Regions from separate parts of the Paenibacillus sp. D51F genome, predicted to be linked through region 2. Evidence: riboswitches for the same ligand, from Rfam matches in the RefSeq annotation. Region 2 holds a riboswitch; the other holds the start of a gene.
The links. A riboswitch is a leader RNA that binds a small molecule or an ion and turns the genes downstream of it on or off. The one in region 2 is predicted to bind glycine.

Region 1 (16,091 bases), on a different contig from region 2:
CTGATCGGCTTCCCTTATGGTAGACAGACGATGCGCGATGACAAACGTCGTGCGGCCTTGGCTGAGTACGCCAAGCGCCTTTTGGATGACCGCTTCGGTCTCGGTATCGATGCTCGCCGTCGCCTCATCCAGAATGAGGATAGCGGGATTGTAGGCAAGCGCGCGTGCGAACGATATCAGCTGGCGCTGTCCGGCAGACAGCGTGCTGCCCTTCTCGATGACAGGCTCGTCGATTCCATGCGGCAGACGCATGAACATCTCGTACGCGCCTACGTCGCGCAGCGCCTGCACGACCTGCTCCCGCGTAATATCCGGGTTGCCCAGGCTGACATTGGATGCGATCGTACCCGTGAAGAGGAACGGATCCTGCAGCACGATGCCCATATGCTGGCGCAGCTGCTGCTTCGGAACGTCGCGGACATCCATTCCGTCGATCGTAATCCGGCCATGCTCGATGTCATAGAACCGGAACAGCAGGTTGAGGATGGAGCTTTTGCCGGAGCCGGTATGCCCGACGAGGGCGACCGTCTGTCCCTGCGCGGCGGCAAAGGAAATGTTGCGCAGAACGTTCTCTTCTTTCTTGTAAGCGAAGGTCACGTTCTCGAAAGCGACTTCTCCTCGATAGCGAGGCATCGTGCCGGAGGAAACCTCCGTTCCCGGTTCGTCCATCAGCTCGAACACCCGTCCGGCCGATATCCTTGCCGTCTCCAGGTTGGTGAGCTGGTTCACGATGCCCACGATCGGCTGGAACATGCGGTTCATGTAATCGATGAAGGCGTACATGATGCCCACGGTTACGGCCGCTCCGAGATCCCCTCCCCAGAACATCCAGATGACGGCCAGGAAGATCAGGTTCCGCACGACGTTCACAAGGTTGTGGGAAGTCCACGAATTGAGCTTGAGCAGCTTGATCTGGAAGGAGTAGAACTCATCGTTCATTTCCTTGAACTCCTTCGCCGTGCTGCGCTCGCGGCGGAAGACTCGGATGATGCTCATCCCCTGGATCGATTCGTTGATCATGGCGTTGATATCGCTGAGCTTCGCGCGGATGACGCTGTTGTAGCGGCCGGCCAGGCGGCGATAGAAGACGATCCAGACGAAGAGGATCGGAAATACGGGTATGGCGAACCAGGCTACCGTAGGGCTGAGAATGAACAGGGCGCCCAGAATCGCCGCCATATATACGATGCCCGAGAAGAAGTTGGCCAGCACGGCGACGAACAGCTCCCGGATCGATTCCGTATCGTTCGTAATCCGCGATACGACCTTGCCCGCGGGCAGATTGTCGAAATACTGGACCGGAAGACGCTGCGTATGGGCGAATACATCCTCGCGCATGCGCTGCACGATGCGGTTCGCAGTCGTCTGCAGCAGCAGCTTTTGGCCGTAGGTGAAGATGGCTGCGATGACCAGCAGGCCGAAGTATGCGGCAGCAAGCACGAGGAGCGGATTCAGCTCCGGCTTGTAGAACGCATAGACCTCATCGCGGGACATGCTGGCGGCGGGATAAGCCTGCTTGCTGCCGTCTGCCGAAGTCAGCAGGAGCTCGCCGTTTTCCACCTTCCGCTTGCCTTCCGGCAACGTTCCTTCGATCGCATAGAAGTTGCTGCCTTCCTGCACGATATTCAGCTGCGGGCCGCTGCTCTCCAGGCTGTCCGCACGGTCGGAGCGGACGTACAGGTTCCCGTTGTAGGGGACGCTCCCGTCTGCCGCCGATTCCACGGAAATCCATGGCTTCTCGATGCCGAGGATATTGTTGTCGATCATCCGCTTCGCGAGCAGCGGACCGACCATTTCGGCGCAGACCGCGAAGGTGAGCAGAATAAGGGCTAACACGATCTGTTTTTTAAATAGGAGAGCGTACTGCAGCAGCCGCTTGCCTGTTTTCGGTTGATTCACTTGTTTTCACCTTCTTTGCGATTAAGATTGAACGAATGCTTCGAGCTGCTGCCGGTCGTATTGCTCCCGGTACCAGCCGCCTTGCTGCAGAAGCTGCTCATGGGTGCCTTCCTCCACGATCCTGCCGTCCTCCATGACGAGAATCAGATCGGCGTGCTGGACAGCCGACAGCCTGTGCGTCGTAATGATTGTCGTTTTGCCTGCCCGCTCCGTGCGGATGCCCTCGATGATCTCGGCCTCCGTCTTCGCATCGACGGCCGACAAGGCGTCGTCAAGCAGCAGAATCTCCGGATCGGCGATGAGCGCCCGCGCAATGCTGACGCGCTGCTTCTGCCCTCCGGAGAGAGCGACGCCCTTCTCGCCGACGAGCGTTTCCAGGCCATCGGGAAGGAACAGCACATCCTTGGCAAAGGAAGCGCGGACGAGCGCGCGCTCCAAATCCTCCTCCGTTGCCCCATGGGCACCGAATAGGATATTCTCGCGGATCGTTCGGGAGAACAGGATCGGCTGCTGCGGCACATAGCCGAACCAGCCCAGAAGGCGGTCGAGCGGTATTCGATCGATGGAAACTCCGCTCACGGCAACGTCTCCTCTGCCTGCCGGATATTCCCGGATGAGCTGCTTCAGTATCGTCGTTTTGCCGCTTCCCGTGCGCCCGACGATGCCCAGCGTCCCGCCGCGAGGCAGCCGGAAGCTGACATTCGAGAGGTTATCCTCCTTGGAGGAAGGATAGCGGAATGTGACGTCGGAAAACATGATTTCGCCCGGCTGCTCCACTTGTACGAGCTCGCCTTTGTCCTCGACGTCCGCAGGCGTGTGCAGCGTTTCCTCCACGCGGTCGAGCGAGGCGCTGCCGCGCTGCATGACGTTGATCAGCTCGCCGATGGCGAACATCGGCCAGATCAGCATGCCGAGGAAGATGTTGAAGGAAATGAGATCGCCAAGCGTGATTTCACCCTGGAATACGAGTACTCCGCCATAAACCAGGCCGATAATGTAGCTCAGTCCGACCAGGATCTTGTTCACCGGCTCGAACAGCGCGTCGACGCGAGCGACCGCGATGTTGCGGCGGAGCACTTCGTTCGTCTTGGCATGGAACCGGTCCCGGTCCGCTTCCTCCTGCACATAGGCGCGGACGACGCGTACGCCGGATACGGATTCAAGCACTTCGTCATTGAGCTCCCCGAAGGCGTCCTGCGCCTTGATGAAGCGGTCATGGATCATGCGGCCGAAGACAGCCATCAGCAGCGCGATGATCGGCAGCGGCAGCAGAGCTGCCAGCGTCAGCTTCCAGCTGATCAGGAATATCATCATGCCGAGCAGCGTCAGCATCCACACCGTGGAATCCACCAGCGTCAGTATGCCGAAGCCGGCCGTCATCGAAATCGCCCACAGATCGTTCGTCGAGCGGGCCATGAGGTCTCCCGTCCGGTTGCGCTCGTAGAAAGTCGGGGTCATTCTCATGAACTGGCCCATCAGCTTGCCCCGAAGCAGCCGCTCCAGCACGTTGGCTCCGCCGAACAGGCGGGACATCCAGCCGTACGTGATGAGATAGCTGGATACCGTGATGGCCAGCCAGCCTGCCACGATCCAGTAAAAAGTAGAATCCGCAAGCCTTCCCTGGCTGATTCCATCAATGGTGTAACCGAGCAGACGCGGAGGAATCACCTCCAGAAAGCCGACGAAGATCAACAAGCCGACAGCCAGAGAGTAGCGCCGCCACTCCATCTTGAAATACCAGCCCAGCTTGCCTATTACACTAAACATTGGACACCTCCCCAATCCTTTGAGCCGTTACGGCTGCTTGAGGTTCGAGCCGCTATGCGCTCTTTCCCGCGCTGCCTGAACAGGCTCTGTCATTTTCTCTCTCCAGCGTGATGCAAAGTGCCCGATGCCCATTAAAAAAGGCGCGCCGCCTGTAAGCGGTGCGCCCTGCATTTCGCCGACGGATGCCCGCAGGCAAGGAGATAGGGAATCCTTGCCGCGGCGGCCATTCCGGTCGCGGAACGTATAGAGGCGCACGATTACAGGAACGTAACCGTGCGCCTGATGATTAACGGATCATCAGCGAGGCATCGGATTACGCTTGGTGCGAGCATCGTCAGGTTTGATCATTGCTAGTGCCATGCTTCGCATCCGTAATCCTCCTCGAAGGGCGTTCAGCCCCATCCTTTTGCTCCGGTCCATACCCGAACCGAAGAGCACTTTGCCAATGTATCATCGCCCCGCCAAAAAAGTCAATGGACTGGAGCCGGTTAGTTTGACTATAGGCGATTTCAACCTGCGCTCACATCGCCGGCGTACAGATCGCCGGAAGGACTGCGCTCATTGTTGGATGCGTTTGCCTGCGTCCGTCGAGCCTTCCTCCGCTGGGGTCGGCCTTCTTCCTCAATCATCATCCTTCCTCTTGCGGGATGACTATATCTTTGAAAATAGCGGTCGGCCGGGCAAGCGCTGGGCCCATTCCAGCACCGGCCGCAGAAATTTCCCCCTTCCCCCTTCAGGCATGAGGGTTGGGCGGGGACGGCACGGCTGGAGCAGAATCCCCGCCCATTCTGCGGCGCGACGTCTCCTTGCGGCCGGTTGCGGGGACATGCCTGCCCGCTTTGGCGAGTCCCATGACCGGCATGTTTCCGTAGACCGCCTCATGGTTTCCGGGCTGGATCACATACGTTTCATGGAAGATGCCGACCGACCCGTCCGTTCCAACGGAACGGTTGAACTTCTTCCATGCCTCCAGATGAATGCCGCCCCGCGCATATCGCTCCAGCTGTTCGTAGGATCTCCAGTACTGCAGCAGCACAGGGCCGCGCGCGCCCAAGTACATCTCATGGCTGATGAAGCCCGTATCCGCATTGGCGTACAGCTCCCGCAACATCGGCCCCATCGAGCGGACTACCGGCAGCCACTTGCGCACGGCCAGCAGCTTGTTGATCCTCATCCCGATGACGAACACAACGAACGGGCCATCCATTTCCGCAGTAAACCTTCCTGATATCGCTTTAGCCATTCCTTTCACTCTCCTTTTATTTATCAGTCAATAAATTATCAGGGATAAAAAGAACCGCTGGTTAAGCGGCGCTCCTCATTCCCGGAAACAACTCGTTGAACTCTTCTTCCATGCTCAATCAGCTTCGAAGGCAGCGGCCAAGCTTCAGCAATCCAAGCTCTCCTCCCAAGGCAGCAGCTGTTTCAGTCCTGTCAGCTCGGACAGGGCGATGGCTAGCCCGAGACCGATGAACTGGGTCGCGCGGAAGCCCGGGAACTCCAGGCCTGCCCGTTCAAAACGGACCTTCAAGCTCGCATGAATGACGGCAAACTCTTCCCGTACATATTGGCGGATGCCCGGCTCCGGTATGGAGTGGGCCGTCATGCAGAGCAGCACTTCGCTGCGGAAGCCTCCCTCCAGCAGCTCCTGGAACGCATGGCCCATCGCCTGCTCGAGCTCGCCGGGAGGCGCCTGAACCGCCTCGAACGCTCCGCGGATCTGCTGTGCCGCCCTCTGCAGGACGGACATGTAGAGAGCTTCCTTCGTCCGGAAAAAATGAAAGACGTACGGCTGGGTAACGCCGACCGCGGAAGCCACATCCGCCGTCGTTGTTTTGTAATACCCTTTCTCGGCAAACAGCGCGGCGGCAGCGCTCAAAATCTGCTCCTTGCGTCCTGCCGCCTGTTCCTCTCTCGGTGTCATGAGTTACTTTACCTTCCCTGTTCTGTACAATTTATTGATCAATAAATAAGATATCCTCTTCCTGCAAATCTGTCAATCCATCCAGCCAAAAAAAATCCTCCGCTCCAAGGAACGCAGGATAACACTCGCGCGTCTACGCGCGAGGTGCATGGCATGCCGGGCGTGTCGGTGGGCTCAATGTCCGGCGTGATGGACTTGCTCCTGCTTCTCGACTTTCACCCGCTTGATGAACAAGGAACAAACGAAACCTAACACGGCAAAGATCATGACGAACAGAAAAGCATTTTGAACTCCCTGGGTCATGGCCGCAGGAACGGTCGACAGATCGGCGGGCGAATGCTTGCCGTCCGCATAATAAGCCTTGCTGCCCGCCGTCATGATGCTGATGGCGAGCGCCGTGCCGATCGCACCCGCAACCTGCTGCAAGGTGTTCATGATCGCTGTTCCGTCCGGATAGAGCTCCCGCGGCAGCTGGTTCAGCCCGTTGGTCTGGGCCGGCATCATGATCATGGATATGCCGATCATCAGAAGGCTGTGCAGGAGGATGATCTCGCCCTTGGACGTGCCCGTATTGATGCCCGTCAGCAGCCAAAGCACGACGAACACAAGCACCAAGCCCGGCAATACGAGCCAGCGCGGACCGTATTTATCGAACAGCCTGCCCATGACCGGAGACATGATGCCGTTGATCAGTCCGCCGGGAAGCAGCAGCAGTCCCGCCGCGAGCGGCAGCAGGCCGATGCCGGCCTGCAAATACAAAGGCAGCAGAATGACGGTGGAAAGAATGATCATCATCCCGATGAAGATCATCAGCGTGCCGAGCGTGAACATCGGGAAGCGGAATGCCCGCAGATTCATCATCGGCTGCTTCATCCGCAGCTGGCGGACGGTGAACAGGATCAAGGCGACGATGCCGACGGCGATGCCGATAATGACTTTCGGGCTGCTCCAGCCATGGTCGCCTTCTCCTGCGCTGCTGAAGCCGTAGACTATGCCTCCGAAGCCGAGGCTGGAGAGCAGGATCGAGAAGATGTCAATGCGCGGACGGGCAAGCTCGGAGACGTTTTTCATGAACATCAGGCCGAACAGAAGCGCGACGACCAGAAGCGGCAGCGCCGTCCAGAAAATCGTTCTCCAGCTGGCATACTCGAGGAACAGGCCGGCTATGGCAGGCCCGACCGCTGGCGCGAACATGATGACAAGCCCCATCATGCCCATTGCCGCTCCCCGCTTGTGCGGCGGGAATATAACCAGTACCGTATTGAACATCAGCGGAATGAGCAGGCCGGTGCCGACCGCCTGGACAAGCCTTGCAATGAACAGGAAAGCGAAGCTCGGCGCGCTCGCCGCGATCAGCGTGCCGGCAATCGAGAATACGAGCGATGCGGTGAACAGCTGGCGCGTCGTGAACCATTGGAGCAGCAGACCCGAGATCGGTACGAGAATCGCGAGCACAAGCAGAAACCCGGTCGTAAGCCACTGAATCGTGGCAGGCTCGACCTTGAACGTGCTCATCAGCTCATTCAGCGCGATATTGAGTGCCGTTTCGCTGAACATGCCGATGAATCCGGCAAGCAGCAGAGCGGTCATGATCGGAACAACCTTGAAGGAATTTCCTTCTTGAGGAGCAGCGGCTGCTCCCATTGTTTTTTCCATTCTGATTTCCCTCCTGGGACAGGTTCTCCCCGTCATTTATCTCTTTTAGTTTCCGACCCCTCCATCGGTTCCATTCACAAGCACAGGCTTGAATTCCTCCACGAGTCGGAACGGCCGGATGTCCTTGTTCGTCATCGCGAGAATGACGGCTCCGAATGAGAACGATCGGTCTAGTCTTGAAACCACAAAAAAGGCATCCGGTCAACGGACCGGATGCCTGTAGTCAATCATTACCGAGCCGCGCATGGGAAAATGGACATCCGCAAGCGGCAAAAGGAGAGCGCGGCAACGCGCCCTCCTCCGCTGCATGGGAGCCTAGTCCGCCAGCTTGGCGTAAGCTTCCGCGTCCAGCAGCGCCGCTACCGCCGCCTTGGCGTCGGCGCCCGTGTCGATCTCGATCATCCAGCCGCCGGCAAAAGGATCGGTGTTGACGAGCTCCGGCGAGTCGCCCAGCTCTTCGTTGACGCGGACGACCGTTCCGCTGACGGGGGAGTACAGGTCGGACACCGTTTTGACGGACTCGATGGTCCCGAGGGGCTGTCCCGCTTCAACGCTGTCTCCAGCCTGCGGCAGCTCGACGAACACGATGTCACCGAGCTGATGCTGGGCATGGTCCGTAATGCCGATCCGAACAATCGTCTCTCCTGCCGCTTCCGCCCACTCATGCTCCTCCGTATAGCCCAATCCTGCGCGAATCTCACTCACTGGACGCTCATCCTTTCCCATCATGGCCTGGTTTGGCAATCTATGCGCAAAGCGTAAACGATGACGGGCGCTGTGTCAACATAACTCACTCGGCATGTCTTTTAAGCTGAAATTCTGTTGACACAGGGTCGTCCCATCTGTAAAACTGGTTGTAACTGAATATGCGGATGAACGCAACGGGAGAGATCGCCGGTACATGAAGCGGCGCCGAAGGAGTAACCCTGCCCGGCAGGGGAATCTCTCAGGCAGAAGGACCTTTGCGGGACGCGCCTCTGGAGAGAACGGAAGCTTGCGGCCCCGCCGCTTCGCCGACGTCACCCAAGGGGAAACCTGCGGAGACGAATGCGCAGGGTAACTCTCAGGTACCAAGGACAGAGCATGGATGACACGTTAAGCATGGCTGCGAATTTTTTTGCAGCCGGCGCAAGCGTTGTTTTTCCTGCGCTGTCCTTTTTGCTTTTCTCCCTCTCATTAGTGCGCCAAGGAGGGCTTCTCCATCAGTCGGGCGTTGAATGCTTGCAAGGGGAAGATGAACAATCAGCGAACAGGCTTTACTTTCGAGTACGAGCATACAAAGGGAGGACTACCATGGCCAATCTGCGCACGACCCCGCTCCATTCCCTCTACAAGGAATACGGCGAAGCCCGCTGCATCGACTTCGGCGGCTGGGATCTGCCGGTTCAGTTCACCGGCATTCTGAAAGAGCATGAGGCTGTCCGCCAGCGTGCCGGGCTGTTCGATGTGTCCCATATGGGCGAGTTCCTCGTCACCGGCCAGTTCGCCGGCGATTTCCTGCAGCGCGTGACGACGAACGACGTGTCCAAGCTGAAAGACGGCTCCGCCCAATACACGCTCATGTGCTATCCGGACGGAGGCGTCGTCGACGATCTGCTCGTCTACCGGATCAGCGAGGACCAGTACATGCTCGTCGTCAACGCTTCCAACATCGGCAAGGATCTCGATTGGCTGCGGGAGCATCTGATCGGGGACGTGACGGTGGAGGACCGCTCCGACGATACGGCGCTGATCGCTCTGCAGGGTCCCCTTGCAGGAGAAATACTGGACCGCTGCACAGATACCGGCTGGAGCGGGCTGAAGCCGTTCGAGTTCCTGCCGAAGGCGGCCGTATGCGGCGTCGAGCTGCTGCTCTCCCGCACCGGCTACACCGGAGAGGACGGCTTCGAGCTGTACGCGCCGGCCGCCGACGCCGCCAAGCTGTGGCGCGCGCTGATGGAAGCCGGCGCTCCGCTCGGCCTCGAGGCCGCCGGTCTCGGCGCGCGCGATACGCTGCGCTTCGAGGCGAGGCTGCCGCTGTACGGCCAGGAGCTGTCTGCGGATATATCCCCTCTGGAAGCCGGACTCGGATTTTTCGTGAAGCTGGATGCAGGCGACTTCATCGGCCGCGACGCGCTCGCTGCGCAGAAGGAAGCCGGGGTGCCCCGCAAGCTTGTCGGCATCGAGCTGCTGGAGCGAGGCATCCCGCGCTCCCATTACCAGGTCTACGCCGGAGAGCAGCTGATCGGCGAGGTGACATCGGGCACCCAGTCGCCGACGCTGAAGCGCAATCTCGGACTCGCGCTGCTCCAGGCCGAGCATGCCGCGGTCGGCACCGAGGTGGAGGTCGACATCCGCGGCAAGCGGTTGAAGGCAGCTGTCGTCAAAACCCCTTTCTACAAACGAAACGCGGCATCGCCCGCATCAGCCAAGGAGTGACAAACCCTTAATGACGACCCAGCATCGCTACATCCCCATGACCGAGCAGGACCAGCAGGAAATGCTGCAGACGATCGGCGCGGCCACCCTGGAAGACCTGTTCCGCGATATTCCGCAATCGATCCGCTACAAGGGCACGCTGCCGATGTCGGGCGCGCTCGACGAATGGGCTCTCCTCCGCCATCTGAAGGAGCTGGCCGGCCGCAACGCCGATCATGAAACGACGACGAGCTTCCTTGGCGCCGGTCTCTACGACCACCATATTCCCGTCGTCATCAACCATATGATCTCCCGCTCGGAATTCTATACGGCTTATACTCCTTATCAGCCGGAAATCAGCCAAGGCGAGCTGCAGGCGATCTTCGAGTTCCAGTCCTACATCTGCGAGCTGACCGGCATGGCTGTCGCCAACGCCAGCATGTACGACGGCGCGACCGCCTTGTCCGAGGCGGCGGCTCTTGCCTCCGCCCATACCCGCCGCAAGCGCATCGTCGTCTCCAGCGCCGTGCATCCAGAGGCGCGCGAGATTTTGCGCACAAGCGCCCACGGCCTCGGGCTTGAGCTCGTTGAAGTCGGGTTCCAAGGCGGCGTCACCGACCTGGAAGCGCTCCGCTCCGCCGTCGCTGGCGGCGAGACTGCCGCGGTGCTCGTGCAGTCGCCGAACTTCTTCGGCTGCATCGAGGATCTCGCGGCGATCGAGCCGATCATCCACGAAGCCAAAGGGCTGCTCGTCGTGAGCAGCAATCCGCTCTCGCTCGGCTTGCTGGAATCCCCCGGCGCGCTAGGCGCCGACATCGTCGTCGGCGATGCCCAGCCGCTCGGCATCCCTTCCTCCCTCGGGGGACCGACCTGCGGGTTTTTCTCTGTGGCCGAGCCGCTCATGCGCCGCATGCCGGGACGCATCGTCGGCCAGACCAAGGATCTCGACGGCAAGCGCGGCTTCGTGCTGACGCTGCAAGCCCGCGAGCAGCATATCCGCCGCGAGAAGGCGACATCCAACATCTGCTCGAACCAGGCGCTGCTCGCCCTGTGCGCTTCCATCTATCTCAGCGTGATGGGCAAGCAGGGCATCCGCGAAGCCGCCGAGCTCAATATCCGCAAATCGCATTACGCCTCCAAGACGCTTGGTTCGGTGGAAGGAATCGGTCTGCCGTTCGGCTCCGCTCCTTTCTTCAATGAATTCGTGGTCTCTCTGCCGGAAGGCGTATCGGCCAAGGAGCTGAACAGCAAGCTGCTCGCCGAGGGCTTCCTCGGCGGCTTCGATCTCGGCTCCGCTTACCCGGAGCTGGAGGGCCATAGGCTCGTCGCCGTAACCGAGAAGCGCACGAAGGAAGAGATCGACGCATTCGCCGCCGCGCTTGGCGGCCTGACGAAGGAGGCGCGCGCATGAGCAGCCATGAACAACTGAAGAGCGCCGGAATCATCGATGTGAAACCGGAGAAAGCGCTCATTTTCGAGATGAGCCGTGAAGGCCGCAAAGCCTATTCCCTTCCTGTCTGCGACGTGCCGGATGAGGAAGGGCTCGAGGATCTGATCCCTTCCTCCCTGCTCCGCAAGCAGCCGGCTTCCCTGCCGGAAGTGTACGAGGTGGACGTCATCCGCCATTATACCGAGCTGTCCCGCCGCAACTTCGGCGTCGACAACGGCTTCTACCCGCTCGGTTCCTGCACGATGAAATACAATCCGAAAATCAACGAGGATGCGGCGCGGCTGAACGGCTTCGCCCGCATCCATCCTTACCAGCCGGAAGAGAGCATCCAAGGCGCGCTGGAGCTGTTGTACGTGCTGCAAAACGATCTTGCCGCGCTTACCGGCATGGATGCCGTTACGCTGCAGCCTGCTGCCGGAGCCCACGGCGAGTGGACCGGCCTCATGATGATCCGCGCCTATCACGAGAGCCGCGGCGAGAAGCGCACGAAGGTCATCGTGCCGGACTCCTCGCACGGCACCAACCCGGCCAGCGCCACGACGGCCGGCCTGGATACGATCACGATCAAGTCCAATGAGCGCGGACTTGTCGATCTCGACGCGCTGCGAGCTGCAGTCGGCCCTGATACAGCCGCCCTCATGCTCACGAACCCGAGCACGCTCGGCCTGTTCGAGGAGCAGATCGTCGAGATCGCCGCCATCGTGCATGAAGCCGGCGGCCTGCTCTACTACGACGGAGCGAACTCCAACGCCATCATGGGCATTACTCGCCCGGGCGACATGGGCTTCGACGTCGTGCATCTCAACCTGCACAAAACCATGAGCACGCCGCATGGCGGCGGCGGTCCCGGAGCTGGTCCTGTCGGCGTAAAAGCCCATCTGACTCCGTTCCTTCCGAAGCCGGTCGTCGGCAAGCGCGATGACGGCAGCTACTTCTTCGACTTCGACCGTCCCGCTTCCATCGGCCGCGTCAAATCGTACTACGGCAACTTCGGCATATTGGTCCGCGCTTACACGTATATCCGCACCTACGGTCCGGAAGGGCTGCGACGCGTCTCGGAATGCGCCGTACTGAACGCCAACTACATGATGGCGCGCCTCTCGGAAGCCTATGAGATTCCGTACCCTGGCGTCTGCAAGCATGAGTTCGTCATGTCCGGCCGCGGACTCAAGGAATACGGCGTGCGCACGCTCGACGTCGCCAAGCGGCTGCTCGACTTCGGCTATCACCCGCCGACCATCTACTTCCCGCTCAACGTCGAGGAATGCATCATGATCGAGCCGACGGAGACCGAGAGCAAGGAAACTCTCGACGCCTTCATCGACACGATGATCCGCATCGCCCGCGAAGCGAAGGAAACGCCGGAGCTCGTGCAGAACGCTCCTTATACGACCGTCGTGCGGCGGCTGGACGAAACCCAGGCTGCCCGCAAGCCGGTGCTGAACTGCTCCTGCTAGAAGGCCTGGATACAAAAAAAGCTTTTCCCGGCACTGCCCGGGAAAAGCTTTTTTACATGGCTGCGCATGTCTGGCTCTACCTGCTTGAACCTGTGATGTCCAGCATCTCGATAAGAACGGACGGCCAATCATCCGGGTGGAACTCATGTCCGGCTCCTTCAACATAGTTGATCAGGTGCTGTTCCCGCCTTCAGATTCGTCGCCAGACATAACGGGCAACTCTTCATGAAGGAGATAGGACGAATATGTTAAAGTGTATGGAAACGATCCGGTTGTTAAGGAAGGAAAAAGATTGCCATGATACAAAAAATTTATCCCGGCCTGCTTTTGCTTGACCGCATGGATGATTGGGCGGAGCCGGACGTGCTCCACTCCTTTGCATTGGACGAGCTGCTCTGCCGCCAGACCGGTCTCGACGGCGTCCCCGTTCTTCATCTTTGGCGCCACCCTTCGGGCTTCGTCATGGGACCGCGCGACAGCCGGCTGCCGGAGGCCGCGCTTGCCTCCAAGGAACTTGAGCGCCTCGGGCTTTCAGTCGCTGTCCGCAACTCCGGCGGGGCAGCCGTGCCTCTTGATCCCGGAGTCGTGAATATTTCCCTTATCCTGCCTCTTCAAGGCAGCGCCTCGGTCCGGTTCAACGATGATTTCCAGCTGATGTACGAGCTGATTGCCGCCGCGCTGGATGGCTTCGGGGCCCGTGTCGACAAAGGTGAAATCTCGGGAGCCTACTGTCCCGGAGACTACGATCTCAGCATTGATGGCCTCAAGTTCTGCGGCATCGCGCAGCGCAGGCTCGCCCGCTCCTACATCATACAAGCTTTCGTCAATGCCGGAGGCTCGGGAGCCGAGCGCGGCCGCCTCGTACGTCAGTTCTACGATACTGCCGCCGGCAGCTCGGACACCAATCTCAGTTATCCGCTTGTGGAGGCCGGCACGATGGCAAGCTTGGAAGAGCTGGTCGACGGCCTTTGGCCGGATCCGGCCCGCCTGTTCGCCGAAGCCGCCGCAGATGCTGCCTTTGGCAGCGGCAGCCATGCCATCTTCCCTTCCGTCCGCATGCCGGCGAACTCCACCATCCGCGAGCTGGCGCATTCGCTGCGCAGCCGTTATCCGATCGGCCGTCGGCCGTAACTCAGAGGCTTTTCCCGCCACGAATGACATAAAGGGCGGGAGAAGCCTTTTCACGATTCGGCATAACCGAATCGTATAAGCCGGAATTGACAACTGCATAGTGCCGATCAGGAGAATCGCCATCTTTATGCGGCCATTTCTTGTCAAAGCTCTTCAGTTGCTCGCCTATTTGAGCAAGCAGGTGGGCATTGGCAGCAGGTACGGCAGCCGGGTGGTCCGACGTCTTTCGATTGCTCTCGTATTCATGGTCCGACGTCATTCGATTGCTCTCGTACTCATGGTCCGACGCCTTTCGATTGCTCTCGTATTCATGGCCGGACGCTTTTCGATCGCTTTTAGTTTCGTTGCTCCATGCCTTTCTATGGCTTTCCGATTCGTGGCTCCACTCCTTTCGATCCCTTTCCGATTCTTGACCCCATTCCATGGTTGGGGCGGCATAATAATTCCAATCGTTTATCATAAGTCACCTGATTTCCTGATTTGATTTTGCTAATTAAGCGCACAAAAAAAGCCACGGACTCCGAGTCCGTGACTTCATCAATGGGCCGTGCGGGCAGCTCCGTCCTACAAGCCATGCCGCCGCATCGTCCTACTCATGGTCCGTGGAGACCTCCGGGAATGACGCTTCCCGGTACGTGACATATTCAGTTGGTGCATCGTTCCTGCCCGCAGCATTGCTAGCTGCCGTCATCGCCATTCCGTTCATGACCGTCATCTCCATCAGCCTCCCTTCAATTTGCTTTCTGTGGTCATTGTATGGCGCTCAAGCCTGTCCCGTCAATCCATATGGACGGTAGAAAATGCTTTAGGCTTTTTTAGCCTGCTTTTTTAGCCTGCTTTTTTAGCCTGCTTTTTTAACTTAACGGGGAACGGCCGTACTCCCCGAACATTAGCTGCGGCAATGATCATACGGAGGTTTATTCCCTGCACCTGCTCAGGTTATAATAGAATCACACGGCTTTCATGCCGATGCTGTCCGTGACGCTACGGATTCCAGGAGGTACATATCGATGTCCTATTCCGAATATTTCGCTTCACGCCGGGAAGAACAGCTGGAGGAATTGAAGCAGTGGCTTCGCATTCCGAGCATCTCGGCTCTATCCGAGCATAAGCAAGACATCCAGTCCGCAGCCGCTTGGCTGGCCGACACGCTCAAGCGCGCAGGACTCGAAAATATCGAGATCATGCCGACGGCGGGCAATCCCGTCGTCTATGCCGATTACCTGCATGCCCCAGGCAAACCGACGATTCTGGTCTACGGCCATTACGACGTCCAGCCGGTCGATCCGCTGAACCTGTGGACGAGTCCTCCGTTCGAGCCGGAGATCCGCGGAGACAAGCTGTACGGCCGCGGCACGACCGACGACAAAGGCCAGACGTTCATCCATATCAAAGCGATCGAAGCGATACTCAAGCAGGAAGGCACGCTTCCAGTCAACGTCAAGCTTTGCATTGAAGGCGAAGAAGAGATCGGAAGCATCAACCTGCCTCCATTCCTCGAGACCCACAAGGAAAAGCTCGCATGCGACGCCGTTCTCGTATCCGATACCTCCCTGCTGGAGCGGGGACGCCCTGCCATCTGTACCGGCCTTCGCGGCCTTGCCGGCATGGAGCTGACCGTATCGACGGCCAACACGGATCTTCATTCCGGCTCCTACGGCGGCGCGGTACCGAATGCCCTGCACGCGCTCGTCTCGCTGCTGGACTCCCTGCATGACGAGAAAGGCAAGGTCGCCGTGGAAGGCTTCTACGAAGGCGTTCCGGAGCTGTCCGCTCTCATGCGGGAAGAATTCGCCAAGCAAGGCCTGGATGAGAACAAGGTTCGTGAAGGACTCGGCCTGGACGCTCTGTACGGCGAAGAAGGCTATTCGTTCGTGGAACGTGTCGGCGCCCGTCCTACGCTGGAACTTAACGGCGTGTACGGCGGCTTCCAGGGCGAAGGCAGCAAAACGGTCATCCCCAAAGTCGCCCATGCGAAGATTACTTGCCGCCTTGTAGGCAAGCAGGATCCGCAGCTGACGATGGACCGCATCGAGAAGCACCTGAACGCGCATATCCAACCAGGCGCGCGCTTCGAGCTCAAGCGGAGCGAGGGTGCCTTCGCCTTCAACATCGATCCTTCCCATCCGATTCTGCAGACGGCTGCGGACGCTTACGGAGCGGTGTACGGAACCCGTGCCCTGTTCACCAAGGACGGCGGCTCCATTCCGATCATGGCAGCCTTCTCCCGCGTTCTCGAATCCCCGGTCGTACTGATGGGCTTCGGACTGGACGACGAGAACCTCCATGCTCCGAACGAGCATTTCAACCTGGAAAACTTCGACAAAGGCCTGCTGACGGTCGTCGAATTCCTGAAAACCGTATAAAATGACAACAAGCCTGCCCATCGTCAAGATGGACAGGCTCTTTT
Region 2 (16,091 bases):
AAGGCTGATGGAGCATGACCTCGCTGTTCGGCAGCGCTCCCCGCTTGCCCTTTGTACCTGCGAGCAGGAGCCAGGCTGCCATGGAAAAGGCCGTTCCGGTGCAGAGCGTCCGGACGTCCGGCTTCACGAACTGCATCGTGTCGTAGATGGCGAGGCCGGCGCTCGTGGAGCCGCCCGGGCTGTTGATGTACATATGAATGTCCTTGTCGGGGTCATCGGCGGCCAGGAACAGCAGCTGCGCGATGATCGCGTTGGCCATATTGTCCTCGATCGCCGTGCCGACGAATACGATACGGTCTTTCAGCAGCCGGGAATAAATATCATAGGAGCGTTCCCCCTTGTTGGTCTGCTCCACGACATAAGGGATATGGGTCACAGGTCGTCATCCTCCTTCGCTGGATGGGTCGGAATGGTTTTGCCACTGGTAAACGGATGCGGGGAAGGAAAGGATACGGCTTGAACGCGGAAAAGAAATTCCCCTGTCTTGAGTATCCTTTTGGCAGGATCATTCGTTTACCGGTCAGAATATCTATGCGTATTGAAAGGGGATGCCGCCGATGGAGACGGGGCTGGAGCTGGAGGAAGAGCGCGCGGCGCTGAGAAGGTATTGCCTGGCGCTTACCCGCAGCGCCTGGGAAGCGGAGGATCTGGAGCAGTCGGCCTGGTGCAGGGCGCTGGCCGCCCCGATCTGGCGGGAGCATCCCAACCGCCAGGCGCTGCTGCTGCGCATCGCCCGGAACCTGTGGACGGACCATTTGCGCAGGGAAGCTCTCCGCCGCCGAACTTTGCCCGAGCTGGAGGAGGCGGGGGCCGTCCAGCCGGCGGCGAGCTGGGAGCTGGAGGAGCTGCTGCGCCCGCTGGAGCTCCGCCTGTCTCCGCTGCAGCTGTCGGTATGGCTGCTGCGCGAGGTCATGAACCGGTCGATCCGGGAGACGGCGGAGCTGCTTCTGACGACGGAAGGCGCGGTGAAAGCCGCCTTCCACCGAGCCCGGTGCGCGCTTGACTGCGTCAAGCGCGATCTGCAAGCAGGCGGCCTGAGGGAGCCGGCCGACGAAGCGCTCATGGCCCGGCTGCGCGGCCTGGCCGCCGCGGTGCGGACGGACGATGCGGCCGCCATCGCGGTGCTCGCCGAGCAGGACGTGCTGGAGCCGGCTGTGGCGGTCGGCATCATTGGCGCAAGCGCCCATGCCGCCGCAGCGCATCGGGGACCGCAGGCGATGCTTGCCGGAAGCGGGTTCTACGCCTCCGCCGGCGGCGGAGTGTTCGTCTCTGCCGGCGGCTGGGCGTCGTATGGCATGGCAGGCTGAGTCGTTCTTAGGTAATCGCCGAGTTCAACGAGCTATGGGACATAGTTCAGCTAGTTGTAGCCGCTGCATTTGCCGGATTGGGATAGCGACAAAAACCTTGATCGGGCTGAAAAAGCGGCCGGTAAAAAAGGCATAAGCACGCAGGAGGCTGGAACCTGAGGAGGTTTCGGCCTGTTCAGGCTGCATATAGGCTTTATTTAGATTTAGATTTAGATTTAGATTTAGATTTAGATTTAGATTTAGATTTAGATTTAGATTTAGATTTAGATTTAGATTTAGATTTAGATTTAAGCTTGGTCATGTCGTGGTCGTGGTCGTGGTCGTGGTCGATGTGAGGTCGAGGTCGAGGTGGTCGTGGTCTTGAGCGTGGTCGTGGTCGATGTGAGGTCGAGGTCGAGGTGGTCGTGGTCTTGAGAGTGGTTTTAGCTTAGGCTTGAGCCTCATGCAGGAACGCTCGCTTTGTGCGGTAAATTGTTGCTGAGGTGGGAATTCGGGTGTCATTAGACAACGTATCGGACATACGATCCGTTATTTAGGGATTTTCATCGATTTCGCCGAGTTATCGGACATACGATCCGCTATTTGGGGTAAAACAGTCCGTTTTGAGTGGTTATCTCAAAAATAAGGGATCTTATGTCCGTTAAATTTTTTTGAACGGAGATTTACGCTGAAATAGCGGATCGTATGTCCGATACGAGAGAAGTTTTGGTTTTGAATGACAGTCGGCACACCCCGGCACCATGCCCAGCATCGTAAACAATCTGCCCCGCCCCCCGGCACCATGCCCAGCATCGTAAACAATCTGCCCCGACCCCCGGCACCATGCCCAGCATCGTACAATCTGCCCCGACCCCCGACCCCCGACCCCCGGCACCATGCAGCCAGCATCGCCCAATCTGCCCCCCGACCTCCGGCACCATGCAGCCAGCATCTTACAATCTGTCCCGAACCCCGGCACCATGCAGCCAGCATCTTACAATCTGTCCCGAACCCCGGCACCATCCAGCCAGCTTCGTGCAATCTGCCCCGACCCCCGGCACCATGTCCAGCATCTTACAATCTGTCCCGAACCCCGGCACCATGCAGCCAGCATCATCTGCCCCGAGCCCCTGTACCATGCAGCCAGCATCGTACAATCTGCCCCGAGCCCCTGTACCATGCAGCCAGCATCGTACAATCTGCCCCGAACCCCGGCACCATGCAGCCAGCATCGCCCAATCTTCCCGCGAACCCCACCATGCAGCCAGCATCGCCCCAATCTCCCCTCGGCCAGATTCCAAGCAGCATGAATCACACAGCCGGCCCGCAGAGCCGGCCTCGTACGCCATGCACTCATAGCCCGTCCCGTGCAGCGCTATGACCGCCTTTTCGCGTATTCGCCGCCTCCAGTCATCCTGCCCGCGGACTGCGGGTTGAAGATGGCCGCGCTCCTGCATATAATGAGTGTAGATAACGTTTGCAATCTGACGAAATCCTTAATTGAATAGAGCGGATGAAGGCAGCGGGAGAGACTACCTGAACATAGGGCGGCGCCGAAGGAGTAAGCCCTGGGGACAGGGTGAATCTCTCAGGCAAAAGGACCTTTGCCGGACGCATCTCTGGAGAGAATTCCGTGGCCGCGCACAGGCGCGCGTGGAATCACCCAAGGGGAAACTCGCGAAGCGGGAAGCGAGGCAACTCTCAGGTACAAAGGACAGAGCGGAAGAATCGCTTGGAACGGGCGGCACGCCCTTCTTTCGGCGCATTCTTCTGCTCTGTCCCTTTTTTCGGCCTCTACAACAACTCAAGACGAAGGAGAATGGCTGTGCGGTTCAAAGACGTGTTTTCCATTATCGGTCCGGCCATGGTCGGACCTTCCAGCTCCCATACGGCGGGGGCGGCGCGAATCGGGCTTGCGGGGCGCAGGCTGCTGGGCGAAATGCCGCAGAAAGCGAAAATTTCCTTCTACGGCTCCTTCGCGGCCACCTATCAAGGACATGGCACGGATACAGCCGTCACAGGCGGACTCATGGGCTTTCATACGGATGACCCGCGCCTGCCCGATTCGGTGGAGCTGGCCGAGGAAGCGGGAATGGACCTGGTGTTCCAGGAGGGGAAAGGGCTGTTCCCCCATCCCAACACGGTCCGGCTCGATCTGACCGCTGCGGACGGAAGCCGCGAGCTGTCTCTGCTCGGCACTTCGATCGGTGGAGGCAATGTGGAGGTCGTGGAGGTGAACGGCTTCGCGGTGAAATTCAGCTGCTCGTACCCGACGCTGCTCATCCGGCACCGGGACCAGCCGGGCGTCATCGCGGCGCTCTCCGCGGCGCTGCAGGAGGAAGGGCTCAACATCGGCGGGCTGTCGCTCAGCCGCATGGAGCGCCAGGGGGAGGCGCTGGCCGTGGTGGAGCTGGACGCTCCGGTGCAAGCGGGTCTGATGGAGCGGATCGGCCGAATGCCGCATGTGCTTCAGACGGATTATATGGATTTGAACGATGACAGGGGGAACGACGATGAACTTCCGGACGCTGAAGGAACTGAGTGAGCGCTGCAGCGAAAGCGGCCTGAGCATCGGCCGTCTCATGCTGGAGCAGCAGTCGCGCGAATCGGGCCGCGAGCCCGAGGTGGAATTCACGGCGATGAAGGACTATTACGGCATCATGAAGGAAGCCGTCCATAACGGCCTGACGCGGGACACGACATCCCGCAGCGGCCTGACCGGGCTCGACGCCCAGCGGGTCGCGGCCTACAACGCGGCCGGGGAGCCTAGCCTCGGCGGCGATGCGGGGCGCGCCATGGCGTATGCGCTGGCCGTGTCGGAGGTGAATGCTTCCATGGGCCGCATCGTGGCGACGCCGACGGCAGGCTCCTGCGGCATTATCCCCGGCGTATTTGTCAGCACGCAGGAGCGCTTCGGCTGGAGCGAAGACGAGATGACCTACGGCCTGTTCGCGGCCGGGGCGATCGGTTATGTCATCGCGAACAACTCCTTCGTATCCGGAGCGGAGGGCGGCTGCCAGGCGGAGGTCGGCTCCGCGATCGGCATGGCCGCCGGAGCGCTTGCGGAGCTGCGCGGCGGCACGCCGGAGCAGGCTGTACACGCGGTCGGGCTCGCGCTGAAGAACTCGCTGGGCCTGATCTGCGATCCCGTCGGCGGGCTGGTGGAGATTCCGTGCATCGTGCGCAACGGCTTCGGCGCCGTCACGGCGCTTGCGGCTGCCGATATGGCGCTTGCCGGCGTGCGGAGCGTCATTCCTTCCGACGAGGTCGTGCAGGTGATGCTGGAGGTCGGCGCTGCGATGCCGGAGAAGCACCGAGAGACTGCGGGCGGCGGGCTGGCGCAGACACCGACCGGCAAGAAGCTCATGAGCGAGCTGCGCAAGAAAGGCCGCCCTCTGCGCAAAGCGGAGGATGAGGGCGGGAATACGGAAGGTTAGCAAAACGGAAGGCCCCTTGCCGGGGCCTTTTTTGATTACAAGCGTTGTTTTCTGATCTTTCCCAATCTTTTTCCGCTGCCTGTTTCAAATCCCTCTGAACGGTTTATAGGTATTAAATCCTTTTTCAGCTGGAATACCAGCGGGACAACCGAATAGAATGGTACCATCATGCGCTTCAACATGTCAGGAGGAATGCGGAAGTGGTCAAAACCAGAATGGTTGGCTTATGCATGCTGATTCTTGCCATGATCGCCGCGGGCTGCGGCAGCACCTCATCAACCGATAAAACGAAAACGCTTACACTCTGGTACTGGAACCGAAGCCTCGACGACGGCCTCATCAAGTCCGTCGAGCAGAAGTTCCCTGGCATCCGCATCAACGCGCAGAAAATCGGAGGCGACTTCAAGTCCAAGCTGAAAACGACGCTCGCCGCCGGCTCCGCAGGACCCGATATCGTCGCTTTCAACGATTGGGTGTCCGAGCTGTTCGTCAGCTCCGACCGCTTCTACGATCTGTACGACCTCGGAGCCAAGGAGATCGAGCCGGATTTCCTCGACTGGAAATGGAATTTCGGCGTCACGCCGGAAGGGACGATGATCGCCCTGCCGATCGATACGGGGCCGACCGCTCTGTTCTATCGGGCCGATCTGTTCCAGGAAGCCGGCCTACCGTCGGATCCGGAGGACGTGCACAAGCAGCTTGGAACGTGGGAGAGCTATCTCGACGCAGGCAAGAAGCTTCAGGATCATTTTGCCGGCAAGGTCAAGATGCTCGACAACGTCAACAATGTCTACACCCAGGTCAATGCCCAATCCGACCGCATCTATTTCTCCAAGGAAGACGAATTCATCGGCGATACGCCTGACTCCTCGATGAAGAACGCCTGGAACCTGGCCGTCAAGGCCGCCCAATTGAAGCTGGCTGGAAATGCAAACGCCTTCACGAGCGAATGGAGCGCGGCCATGAACAACAGCAGCATCGCGTCCTTCGTCGGGGCCGTCTGGATGAAAGAGGTTCTGGAGGAGGCCGCGCCGGATACGAGCGGCAAATGGAGAGTCGCCCGGGCTCCGGGCGGAGACGGCAACAACGGCGGCTCCTTCCTCGCCATCATGAAGACGAGCAAATACCCGCAAGAGGCCTTCGAAGTCATCCGCTATCTTCAAAATCCCGACAATCAGATTCAGTCCTATAAAAATCTCAATCTGTTCCCTTCCGCCGCCAAAGCGCTGGACGATCCCGTCATGAAGGAGAAGGAGCCCTTCTTCGGCAATCAGGCGACCGGCGAGATCTTCTCGGAATCCGCGCGGAACGTGAAGCCGGCCTACTTCGGTGGCAAGTATTCGAATGTGAACGGAATCGTCGGCCGCGAGCTGACCTCCGTCGCCCTGCAGGGCAAAAACCCCGACAAAGCCTGGAAAGACGCGATAAGCCGGATCAAAAAAGAGCTGCTGCGCTGACGCGAAAGTCGCTGCCCGCTGTGCATTCCTAAGATCAATGGCTGACAGGAGGTCACCCCAATGGGCAATCCCATGCTGAACGCGGAGCCTGCCCGCGCTCCCGTACCCCCGCGCATCAAAGGCAGCTTGGCTTCGAGACTTTGGAGGCATCGGAAGGAATACCTGGCCATATCGCCTTTTTACATCTTGTTCGCCATTTTCGGCTTGTTCCCGATCGCATTCTCCATGTACCTGTCCTTCCAGAAGTGGGATGGAATCGGAAGGATGAGCTACAACGGAGTGAACAATTACCGCTTCATGCTGACGGATCCCGAATTCTGGAAGGCGGTCGGCAACACGCTGCTCATCTGGATCTACTCGACGATTCCGATGTTGTTCATCGCGCTGGCCGTCGCGTTCCTGCTCAATTCCTCGTTCGTCCGGTTCCGGACCTTCTACCGGATCGGCTATTTCCTGCCGAACGTCACCTCGCTGGTGGCGGTGGCGATCGTGTTCGGCACGATTTTTTCCAACAACTACGGGCTGCTCAACTATGTGCTGAACTTGCTGGGCCTGAATTCGATCGAGTGGCTGAACAAAACCTGGGGCATCCAGCTCGCGGTGTCCGTCATGGTCATCTGGCGCTGGGCGGGCTACAACGCGATCATCTATCTGGCGGGCTTGCAAAGCATCCCGAGCGTTCTCTATGAAGCCGCCAAAATCGACGGGGCCTCGACGATCCAATCCTTTTTCCGGATTACGATCCCGAACCTGAGGCCGATCATCCTCTTCACGCTGATCACCTCGACCATCGGAGGCATGCAGATCTTCACCGAGCCGCAGGTGCTCGCGGGCAATGACGGAGGGGTCAGCGGCGGCGGCCTCACGATCGTGCTGTATCTCTACCGCGAAGCGTTCATCCATAACTACTTCGGCTTCGGCGCGGCCGTCGGCTGGGGGATGTTCGTCCTGATCGCGCTATTCTCGATCGTGAACTGGCTGTTCGTCCAAGGCGGGCCTACCCGCGGGCAGGGGGTGAAGTGATGGCGACGAGAACCAAATCGATCCTGCTCCATATCGGCCTCGCCATCGGGCTGCTGATTTCGATCTTCCCGTTCTATTGGCTGCTCGTCATGGCGACGCGCACGACATCGGATATTTACAGCTTCCCGCCGAAGCTGTGGTTCGGCACCCAACTGCTCGACAATATCGGCCGGGTGTTCGACAACGTCGATTTCTTAGGAGCATTCTGGAATACGTTGTTCGTCGCCTCCGCCTGCACCTTGCTCGTGCTGTTCTTCGATTCGCTGGCGGGATTCACGTTCGCCAAGTTCGATTTCCCGGGCAAAAAGATGCTGTTCGTCCTGCTGCTGGCGACCATGATGGCGCCGTCCCAGCTGTCGCTCGTGCCTTCCTTCGTCATCATGGCCAAATTCGGCTGGGTCGGCACGTTCAAGGCGCTGATCATCCCGGGAATGGCCAATGCGTTCGGGATCTTCTGGATCCGGCAGTACGCCCAGGAATCGGTGCCGTCCGAGCTGCTGGATGCCGGCCGCATCGACGGCTGCGGCTTTCTACGTCTCTATTGGAACGTAGCCCTGCCGATTTTGCGACCCGCGCTTTCCTTCCTCGGCGCCTTTACCTTCATCGGAGCGTGGAACGACTACCTGTGGCCGCTGATCATCCTGACCGACGAGCGCAAATATACGCTGCAGGTGGCGTTGGCGTCGCTGAACGGGATCTACGTGACGGATTATTCGATGGTCATCGCCGGAACATTGCTTGCCGTCATTCCCCTTATCATCCTGTTCCTGTTCATCAGCAAGCAGTTCATCTCGGATATCGCAGCAGGCGCGATCAAGAGCTGACGCTTTCCTGACGAAGGGCATGGATGTATAAGTCGAGCCGATTGGCGCAAAAGGTCAAACGAAGCAAGCTGGCGCCGGTGAGCCTCCAAGCGTCAGCTTGCTTCTTTGCGTTTGGCCTGAACATATGGAATCCGGGACTATAGATTCAGAACGGACTAGCTGTTTACTCCTGAAAATCGGATAGAACGGCTTACAACGTTAATTTTGATTCGTCATACAGCCAGGTTCAGTATCGGAATGGATATGAGCCAGGCGCCAGCATCAACTACTACACCTATTACAATGCCAGCGGATACGTCCGCATGAAACTTACGGGCACTGCGCTTTGCGCCGATCTTAATTGCAATAATTCAACATCGACAATGCTTACGACAATCATGCAGACGGACCAAGCGGTTAATTAGAGCGCCGTCAACAACTACAAGCTCGTGACAAGCCTCGTTACAAGCGCCACTTCCGGCAATAACGTTGGAGTGTTTTCCAGCATCAAAGTCGGCACGACTTCCGTCCCGTCTGCCAACTTCTCCGCACCTCTGGTGGATCATGCGACGATTTCTCGGGATGCGAACAATACGGTGAGAATTGCTTGTGATTGACAAAGCAACTTTTCGAAGCGATCGCGTCTAATTATTTGAGAATATGATCCTTATCATGAAAGGGATGAGAAAATTGTCTCGTCGAATACAAGTACTCTTTCTGGCATTGATCGTCGGACTGTCTGTTTTTGGGGCCGGATTGGCAGGAGCTGCTAAAGCTCCGTCAAACAACGATGGAATCAATCGTCCAACGATTGTCATCAACGGCAAGGTTTCCGAGTTGAAGGCCGTAATCCCGCCAAGCGGATCGACTATGGTTCCGTTCCGTTCCTTATTTGAAGCCCTTGACCTGAATGCCGAGTTCGACAATAACACCAAAACGGTGACAGCCAAGAACGATACGACAACCGTTACCTTGACCGCCGGTAAAATGACCGGGACGATCAACGGCAAGGAAATCAAGCTCATTCAAAGTCCGGAACTATCACGTGATGATGATTTGATGTATGTCAATCTGCGATTCATCGCCGAAGCATTTGGCGGAGTCGTCGGTTTTGACAAGAGCACGCTTACGGTAACCATTGATTTTAATTGAGATAACCTTGGGAAAAGGGACCCTTCCCGGTCATCAGGCACGGGCAGGTCCCTTTTCCTGTCGCAATAGTGCGGCCCGGGGGGCGATGTTGCTGAGGCGCGTTGCTTCGGTTTGAGCTCCGTTCAGCCCTCGCGCTGTTGTTGCTCCCGACGGCCTCTTTCTATCGCTTCGTCCAGCTTTCGCTGCCGATGGCGAGCAAGAGCATGTTGGTCATGGATTCTGCAACTCCCATTTCATTAACGCCCTCAAGGGCGAGTTTTATCATTTGAAACAGCTGCAGATGTAGCTCTACAGGCTTATGCAGATGCCGAGGTGCCGAGGTGCAGCAGGCGCAGTGGAGCTGGAAAGATCTCCATGCCGTTTGACAGATGGTGCGCTTTGGAGGCGGTCTTTCAATCGCGCCGCTCTGAATTATTTGTATGAACGATACCAGAAAAAAGAGGATACCCGCCGGGGTATCCTCTTTTTCCTTTTTATTTTTTGCATATTTTAAACCTGTAATAACTCTCAGGAGCGTCAGAAAGACAGGAGGGTTGTTGAATTCTCTCCTCCCGTCTGCCAGGACGATGAAATTCCCCTCGCTGTCAAGGAGGGCGAAACGGGTTACTTGCGCAGCTCGAAAAACTCGCAGCCGCTGCGGGAGTGATAGGCCAGGTCGGCGACGCCGGACTGGATGACGACCGTGCGCTCGTCGAAGCGGACAATGCAGCTGCCGGATTCGATCATCTGGTCGTCGCGGAAGACGCGCACCCGAATGCTCTTGTCGAGCGCTTCCTGGAAGTCGGCATCGGTATGAAGCGGGCGTATGTGGGCCATGGCGGGAAGCTCCTTTGTCATAAGGTCGTGGACAGTCATTGAAAGCCATTATAGCACAAGCGCACAGCGCCCGGTCGCTGTCTGGAGGATGGATAGTCGGGCAGGTTTGGGGATGGGCGGCGGAGGAAACGATGATACGGAGATGGATCGGCGGAAGGGGGACTGAGGGCAATGGATAAGGGTCGGAGAGCGGATGGGATTCAAGGCAGCGAACGGGAAAGGAAGGGAGGGATCGAATTCGGCAAACCCCGAATCATAGCCCGCTTCGGGCATGTCCGTCAGGCAGCTTTGTTCGGGCTTATGCTTCTGTCCGCAGCGATGCTGGAGGGCTGCTTCTCCCATTCCGCTCTGCAGCAGCCTATAAGGACGGTGATGTCGGATGTGACGGGCGGAAGTCGGCAGGCAGACATTCCGATGCTGAAGCCGGAGACGCTGTCGCAGGCTGTTGAGAGAGGCAATGCAGGCGGGGATCGCAATCCTGAGGGCGGAGCGGCAGCTGGTTCGGCAGCCGGATCGCCAGGGAGCGATGCATCCGGGAAGCTTCCCGCGAACCCTGCTGCAGCCCCTTCGCCGTCTGCAATTCCATCGGAGTCTGCAGCTCCAGGCGAAGCCGACGCTTTTCGCGACAGCGCTCCCGAGGCGCTGGCCGTCCGTTCGTCCGAAGCGGCCATGCAAGCGGCTCCATGGATCGCTACGGCCCATACGACGCGGATAAATGCCGCCGATCCGTATGAAGCGGCTGTCCTGGCATCGCGAATGGCATGGCCGTCAACGGAAGGCGAGGAACGTCTGGGCGGGGTCGTAATCGTTCCCAGAGGGGACTGGATTGCAGCCGTGCTGGGAGCGGGCTTGATCGACGATGCCGCGGACGGTCCGCTGCTGTACGCAGATGCAGACGGGATTCCGGAGGCGACATTGCAGGAGCTTAAGCGTCTGCGGCCGATTGGCGCAGCCGAGAATGGAGGCGTGCAGGCCATACTGGTCGGGGCGCTGGGACCGCAGGTTCAGCGGCAGGCGGAGAAGCTCGGCCTGCGCGTCGAACGGATCGCAGCCCGCGGAGCCGCTGATCTGGCCCGCGCCGTGGACGCTTACGAAGCCGCGCAATTAGGCGAATATCCGGCTGATGTCCTCGTCGGATCTGGGGACGAGGAAGCCCGGCTGTACACGGCGCCCGCCGTGAGCCTGATCGCCAGCGGCGCAGAGCCGCTGCTGCTCGTCAGCCGCGCCGGCGTTCCGCTGGAGACGGCGCAGGCTCTGGAGCTGCGCGGGGGCAAAGCGCGCATCCACCTGATCGCGCCAGAGTCTATTGTGCCGTCCGAAGTAGCCGAAGCATTGGCTGAATACGGCCAAGTCACCCGTATTTCGGGCGAGGATCATTTTGCCCAATCGGTGGCTATGGCCCGGTACGGGGAAATTGCCCGGACAGGTGCAGAAGGAAGCGAGGCCGGGATATCGCGAAGCGTTTCGCTCGTGAGCTCGGAGTCGCCGTCGCTAGCTCCTGTCGCAGCGCTGCTGTCCCGAGCGGGCATGTCCGCTCCTCTCCTATGGACGGAGAAGGAGGCTATGCCGGAGACGGTCCTAGCTTATGTGAAATCGCGGCTGACAGAGGGACAGGATTCCTTGGCCTCCTTTCGCCATGCTTGGCTGATCGGAGAGCTTGGCAGCTTATCCATGCAGGCGCAAGGGGAAGTCGACGCGGTCGTTCAACGAGCCGCGGTTCCCGGGCTCGGGAAGGGTGAAGCGGCCGGAAGTTCGGGGGGCGGGCAGCGGGAGTAGGGACAGGAGGAATTGCAGAGGGATTTGAATAGGGAATGGAACAGAGATCGGAATAAGAATAAGAATAGGGATAGTAATAGGGATAGGAATAGGGATAGGAATTGGGATAGGGATTGGAATTGGAATATAGATCGGGATATATCGGAGCAGAGATCGGAAGATAGTCGGAGCAGAGAAGGAATATAGTCGGAGCAGAGAAGGAATATAGTCGGAACAGAGAAGGAATATAGTCGGAACAGATAACGGAACAGAGAACGGAGCCGAGTCGAAGGAGGAATAGGAGCAGTTAAGGAGCCGAGCAGGCTTCCCTGCCAAGAGGCTGGGGCTTTAAAGCATCATGGTGAGGCAATAGCAACGGACGAATTTGGATTCGCGATTAAGCGAGTCTTTTTGTCGTGTGAAAAGGTTATCAAGGACAATTAATATAGGATCAAAGTTTTCATTAAGCGTTAAACTATAATTTCAAAAGTTTAAATTATGCATGAAATGGAATGGGAATCACCCTCTTGCAATTTTGAATATTTGTGAAGAAAAAGAAACTTATGTAAGGTTTAATGGAGGGAGGGATAGACATGAGCAAGGATCAAGAGCTTGAAGAGGACGCCTTTACCGATGGAAGGAGCGCCGGGAAGGAAGAGCGGCAGAAGCTGGGTTTTCCGCATCGGAATCGGAATCGCCATCCTTGTGGTTTTACTCTTCATTTTAGGGGTCGTTCAGTTTATTTCCAGTAAAGACGCGGGTACGCCTCAACAGCAGGATGGCAAGGCCAGAGCCGGTCAAGGGGCAGGGACAATATTGGGGCCGACGGCTCGGCCGTACTGAAGGGACTGGAAGCAGGCATCGATTATTTCGGTATCAGCCGCAAAGAGGATGTTCGCTGACCGTTGCTTTTATAGGGACAAAGAATCTCTGTTCTGAAGGCGGAGGACAAGAAAGAAGGATGATGGAGTGAAGCCTGGACTCTCAGGTTTCTTGATGGTTTCCTTGTGGACGAGGGAAAAGAATAAGACCAACGACAAACACAAGGAGCTTAAGGCCTCATTCCCGATTAAATGAATCCGAACTGATTTTTCATAATCGGATCTGGGGAACCAGTTTCTCAGATTGAAATCGGGACCTAAAGCTTGGATTGCCGCGAAGAATCGATTTCTAATCGTACTAAAGAATCATTTCTTCTTTTGATTATTTTTCCATATTTACCGAATAGATTACGGTGTGGTACATTCATTGCCACCACCGCTAATCTATTTTTTTTCGTCAAAAGGCGGTTGTGAATATTCATACATAGAGCGGAGGCGATAGGTAACATTTATTTTCTGGATTTCTTTTTGGTTTTAAAAAAATTTATGACTGGAGTGAATTTGTGTAATGAAAAAAATGATTCCTACTCTGCTTGGTGCCGTATTGCTGCTCTCTTCCGCTTCCGCTGTTGCTGCTGAAACTCCAAGCCTCGGGACGGCCGGAACTCCCGACGTTAGCGTCGTGAACAATCAGCTCGTGACTCAATTCATCGACGCTGCCAAGGATGCCAAGATTGTGCCGGGCTCTTCCGAGGATAAGATCTGGGCTTTCCTGGAAGGCCAGCAAGCAAAGCTGGGCGTACCCGCAGCGGATGTGAAAACCTCGTTCCTGATTCAGAAGAAGGAAGTGGATCCAACTTCGGGCGTCGAGCATTTCCGCCTGCAGCAATATGTGAATGGCATCCCGGTATATGGCGGTGACCAAACCATTCACATCGACAAGGCCGGCCAGGTTACTTCGTTCGTTGGTGCCGTTCTGCCGGCTCAGAATCAAATCACGGCAAAATCCAGCGTACCAGCCATAAGCGCATCCGATGCTCTGGCTATCGCGGCGAAGGAAGCCAGTTCCCGCATCGGCGAGCTGGGAGCGCAGGAGAAGACTCCGTCGGCTCAGCTGTACGTCTATCCGGAAGGCAACGGGTCCCGTCTCGTCTACCAGACGGAAGTGAATGTGCTTGAGCCGCAGCCGCTGCGCACCCGCTACCTCATCGATGCAGCCGACGGCCATATCGTGCAGCAGTACGATCTGATCGAGACAGCCACCGGTTCGGGCAAGGGCGTGCTCGGCGACAGCAAGACATTCCAGACGACCCTTTCCGGCAGCACGTACCAGCTGAAAGACACCACTCGCGGCAACGGCATCTATACCTACACGGCCAGCAATCGGACCACGATTCCGGGCACTCTGCTGACGGACGCCGACAACGCATGGACGGATGGAGCCGCCGTCGATGCCCATACTTATGCAGGAAAAGTATATGATTTCTACAAAACGAAGTTCGGACGCAACAGCCTCGACGGCAACGGCCTGCTGATCCGTTCCTCGGTCCACTACAGCAGCAGGTACAACAATGCTTTCTGGAACGGCACCCAGATCGTATTCGGCGACGGCGACGGCTCGACGTTCATTCCGCTGTCGGGCGATCTCGACGTTGTCGGCCATGAGCTGTCCCATGGAGTCATCGAGTACACGTCCAATCTCCAGTACCTCAATGAATCCGGCGCGCTGAACGAGTCCTATGCCGACGTCCTCGGCAACTCGATTCAGGCGAAAAACTGGCTTATCGGCGACGATGTCTATACGCCTGGCATCGCCGGCGACGCTCTCCGTTCCATGTCCAACCCGACGCTGTACGGCCAGCCGGACAACTATGCAAACCGCTACACGGGATCTTCCGACAACGGCGGCGTTCATACGAACAGCGGCATCACGAACAAAGCGTTCTACCTGCTCGCCCAAGGCGGCACCCAGAACGGCGTTTCCGTCACGGGCATCGGCCGCGACGCAGCCGTGAACATTTTCTACAACACCGTGGCCTATTACCTTACTTCCACTTCCAACTTCGCCGCGGCGAAGAACGCCTCGATCCAGGCGGCCAAAGACCTGTACGGAACGAGCTCCTCTTATGTCACCTCGGTGACCAATGCATTCAAGGCCGTAGGCCTGTAAGGCGGAGGATGGGTCTGTAAGCAGAAGATAGGTCTGTAAGGTGAAAGATAGGTCTGAAAGAACGGAGCAGCCGGGTTGCCGGCTGCTCTTTTTATTTGGGCAGGGACGAGTATTGTTGGCTGGGGGTAGCCATATTTACTCTCTTTCTTAGGCACATTCTTAGTTATCCTATTTTACCTACTTCGTCTTTCTATGCAGTTATATAGGAAGAACGCGGTTAGTCGAATGGAATTGGAGAGATGGAGGCGGCATCGATCGACAATGGAATTGGGGAGACGAGCGGAGCGGTACAAATGAACGGTGGAAATTGGAAAAGAGCGGGCATTAAGTGGGGATAGGAGAAGTGGACATGAATAGGCAGTTAAACTAGCAGAGGAAGTGGGCATCATGGAAATGGGCATTAGAAAAATACTGGGTGGCGGTTGGTCCTGCAAAATGGCGGGTTGTCCGCACTATCGGACATCAGATCCGCTATTTCGTTCAAAATGTCATATTCAAACGTTTAGCGGACATCAGATCCGTTATTTGTGAACAATTATCGGAATAGTAGTTAGTCGAAGAGAAATAACGGAACGTATGGCCGATAGCAAGCAGAATAGCTCAAATTTCGTGAAATAGCGGAACGTATGTCCGATAGCGAACAGAATGGCTCGAATTTCGAGAAATAGCGGAACGTATGTCCGATAGTTAGACGCCTGACCTGAAATGGGCCAGCCGGGAAAACCGGCTGGCCTGAATCAAGTCCGATGCAGTCCGATAGCGGCTCCGCGAGCCTGTGCCGGACATTATTTCCGCAGCAAAGCCAAGTCGAACTCCGGAACGAGGCCTTCCCTCGCCGCTCGTCCGAGCAAGGACTCGACGGCTTTGTAGCCGTCCTCGCCAAGCTCGCGGGTGAACTCGTTCACGTAGAGGGCGATGTGGGCGCTGGTGACCTCGGGCGACATTTCCTGGGCATGGGATCGTACGTAATCGGCGGATTGCGCGGGATGTTCCCAGGCGTATTCGACGGAAGAGCGCGCCCATGCCTCGATGGAGCTGCGGTCGAGGGAGCGCTTGGCAATGATGGCGCCCAGCGGGATCGGGAGGCCTGTGTCGGCTTCCCACCATGCGCCCATATCGGCCATCAGCGACAGGCCGTATTCGGGATAAGTGAAGCGCGCTTCGTGAATGACGAGCCCGGCATCGATACGGCCGTCACGGACGGCGGGCATGATTTCGTGGAAAGGCATGACGACAATCTCGCCGACGCCTCCGGGAACATTCTGCGCCGCCCAGAGCCGGAACAGCAGGTAGGCGGTCGACCGTTCGCTCGGCACTGCGACCCGCTTGCCGCTCAGCCAGGAAGGATCCGCGCCGGGAGCGGCAGCTCCG

Region 1: another riboswitch for glycine. It lies ahead of gcvT (glycine cleavage system aminomethyltransferase GcvT); the one in region 2 lies ahead of sdaAB (L-serine ammonia-lyase, iron-sulfur-dependent subunit beta).

What each region holds. Positions count from the first base shown of each region.
Region 1 covers NZ_JBKFAO010000024.1:3,441-19,531, reverse strand. The annotation lists gene ACLBWT_RS23145 (ABC transporter ATP-binding protein) at 1-1,899, opposite strand, end outside; gene ACLBWT_RS23140 (ABC transporter ATP-binding protein) at 1,921-3,666, opposite strand; gene ACLBWT_RS23135 (DUF4188 domain-containing protein) at 4,400-4,909, opposite strand; gene ACLBWT_RS23130 (TetR/AcrR family transcriptional regulator) at 5,054-5,590, opposite strand; gene ACLBWT_RS23125 (DHA2 family efflux MFS transporter permease subunit) at 5,765-7,234, opposite strand; gene gcvH (glycine cleavage system protein GcvH) at 7,562-7,951, opposite strand; glycine riboswitch at 8,119-8,218, shown strand; glycine riboswitch at 8,222-8,328, shown strand; gene gcvT (glycine cleavage system aminomethyltransferase GcvT) at 8,540-9,664, shown strand; gene gcvPA (aminomethyl-transferring glycine dehydrogenase subunit GcvPA) at 9,675-11,054, shown strand; gene gcvPB (aminomethyl-transferring glycine dehydrogenase subunit GcvPB) at 11,093-12,550, shown strand; gene ACLBWT_RS23100 (lipoate--protein ligase family protein) at 12,848-13,681, shown strand; gene ACLBWT_RS23095 (hypothetical protein) at 13,683-14,141, opposite strand; gene ACLBWT_RS23090 (hypothetical protein) at 14,271-14,396, opposite strand; gene ACLBWT_RS23085 (dipeptidase) at 14,692-16,047, shown strand.
Region 2 covers NZ_JBKFAO010000006.1:189,542-205,632, forward strand. The annotation lists gene clpP (ATP-dependent Clp endopeptidase proteolytic subunit ClpP) at 1-376, opposite strand, end outside; gene ACLBWT_RS13245 (RNA polymerase sigma factor) at 558-1,307, shown strand; glycine riboswitch at 2,800-2,900, shown strand; glycine riboswitch at 2,901-3,014, shown strand; gene sdaAB (L-serine ammonia-lyase, iron-sulfur-dependent subunit beta) at 3,106-3,831, shown strand; gene sdaAA (L-serine ammonia-lyase, iron-sulfur-dependent, subunit alpha) at 3,800-4,723, shown strand; gene ACLBWT_RS13260 (ABC transporter substrate-binding protein) at 4,924-6,180, shown strand; gene ACLBWT_RS13265 (carbohydrate ABC transporter permease) at 6,241-7,203, shown strand; gene ACLBWT_RS13270 (carbohydrate ABC transporter permease) at 7,200-8,027, shown strand; partial or broken gene ACLBWT_RS13275 (YrpD family protein) at 8,225-8,431, shown strand; gene ACLBWT_RS13280 (copper amine oxidase N-terminal domain-containing protein) at 8,679-9,158, shown strand; gene ACLBWT_RS13285 (hypothetical protein) at 9,762-9,974, opposite strand; gene ACLBWT_RS13290 (cell wall-binding repeat-containing protein) at 10,146-11,750, shown strand; gene ACLBWT_RS13295 (hypothetical protein) at 12,323-12,481, shown strand; gene ACLBWT_RS13300 (M4 family metallopeptidase) at 13,119-14,720, shown strand; partial or broken gene ACLBWT_RS13305 (MqnA/MqnD/SBP family protein) at 15,506-16,072, opposite strand.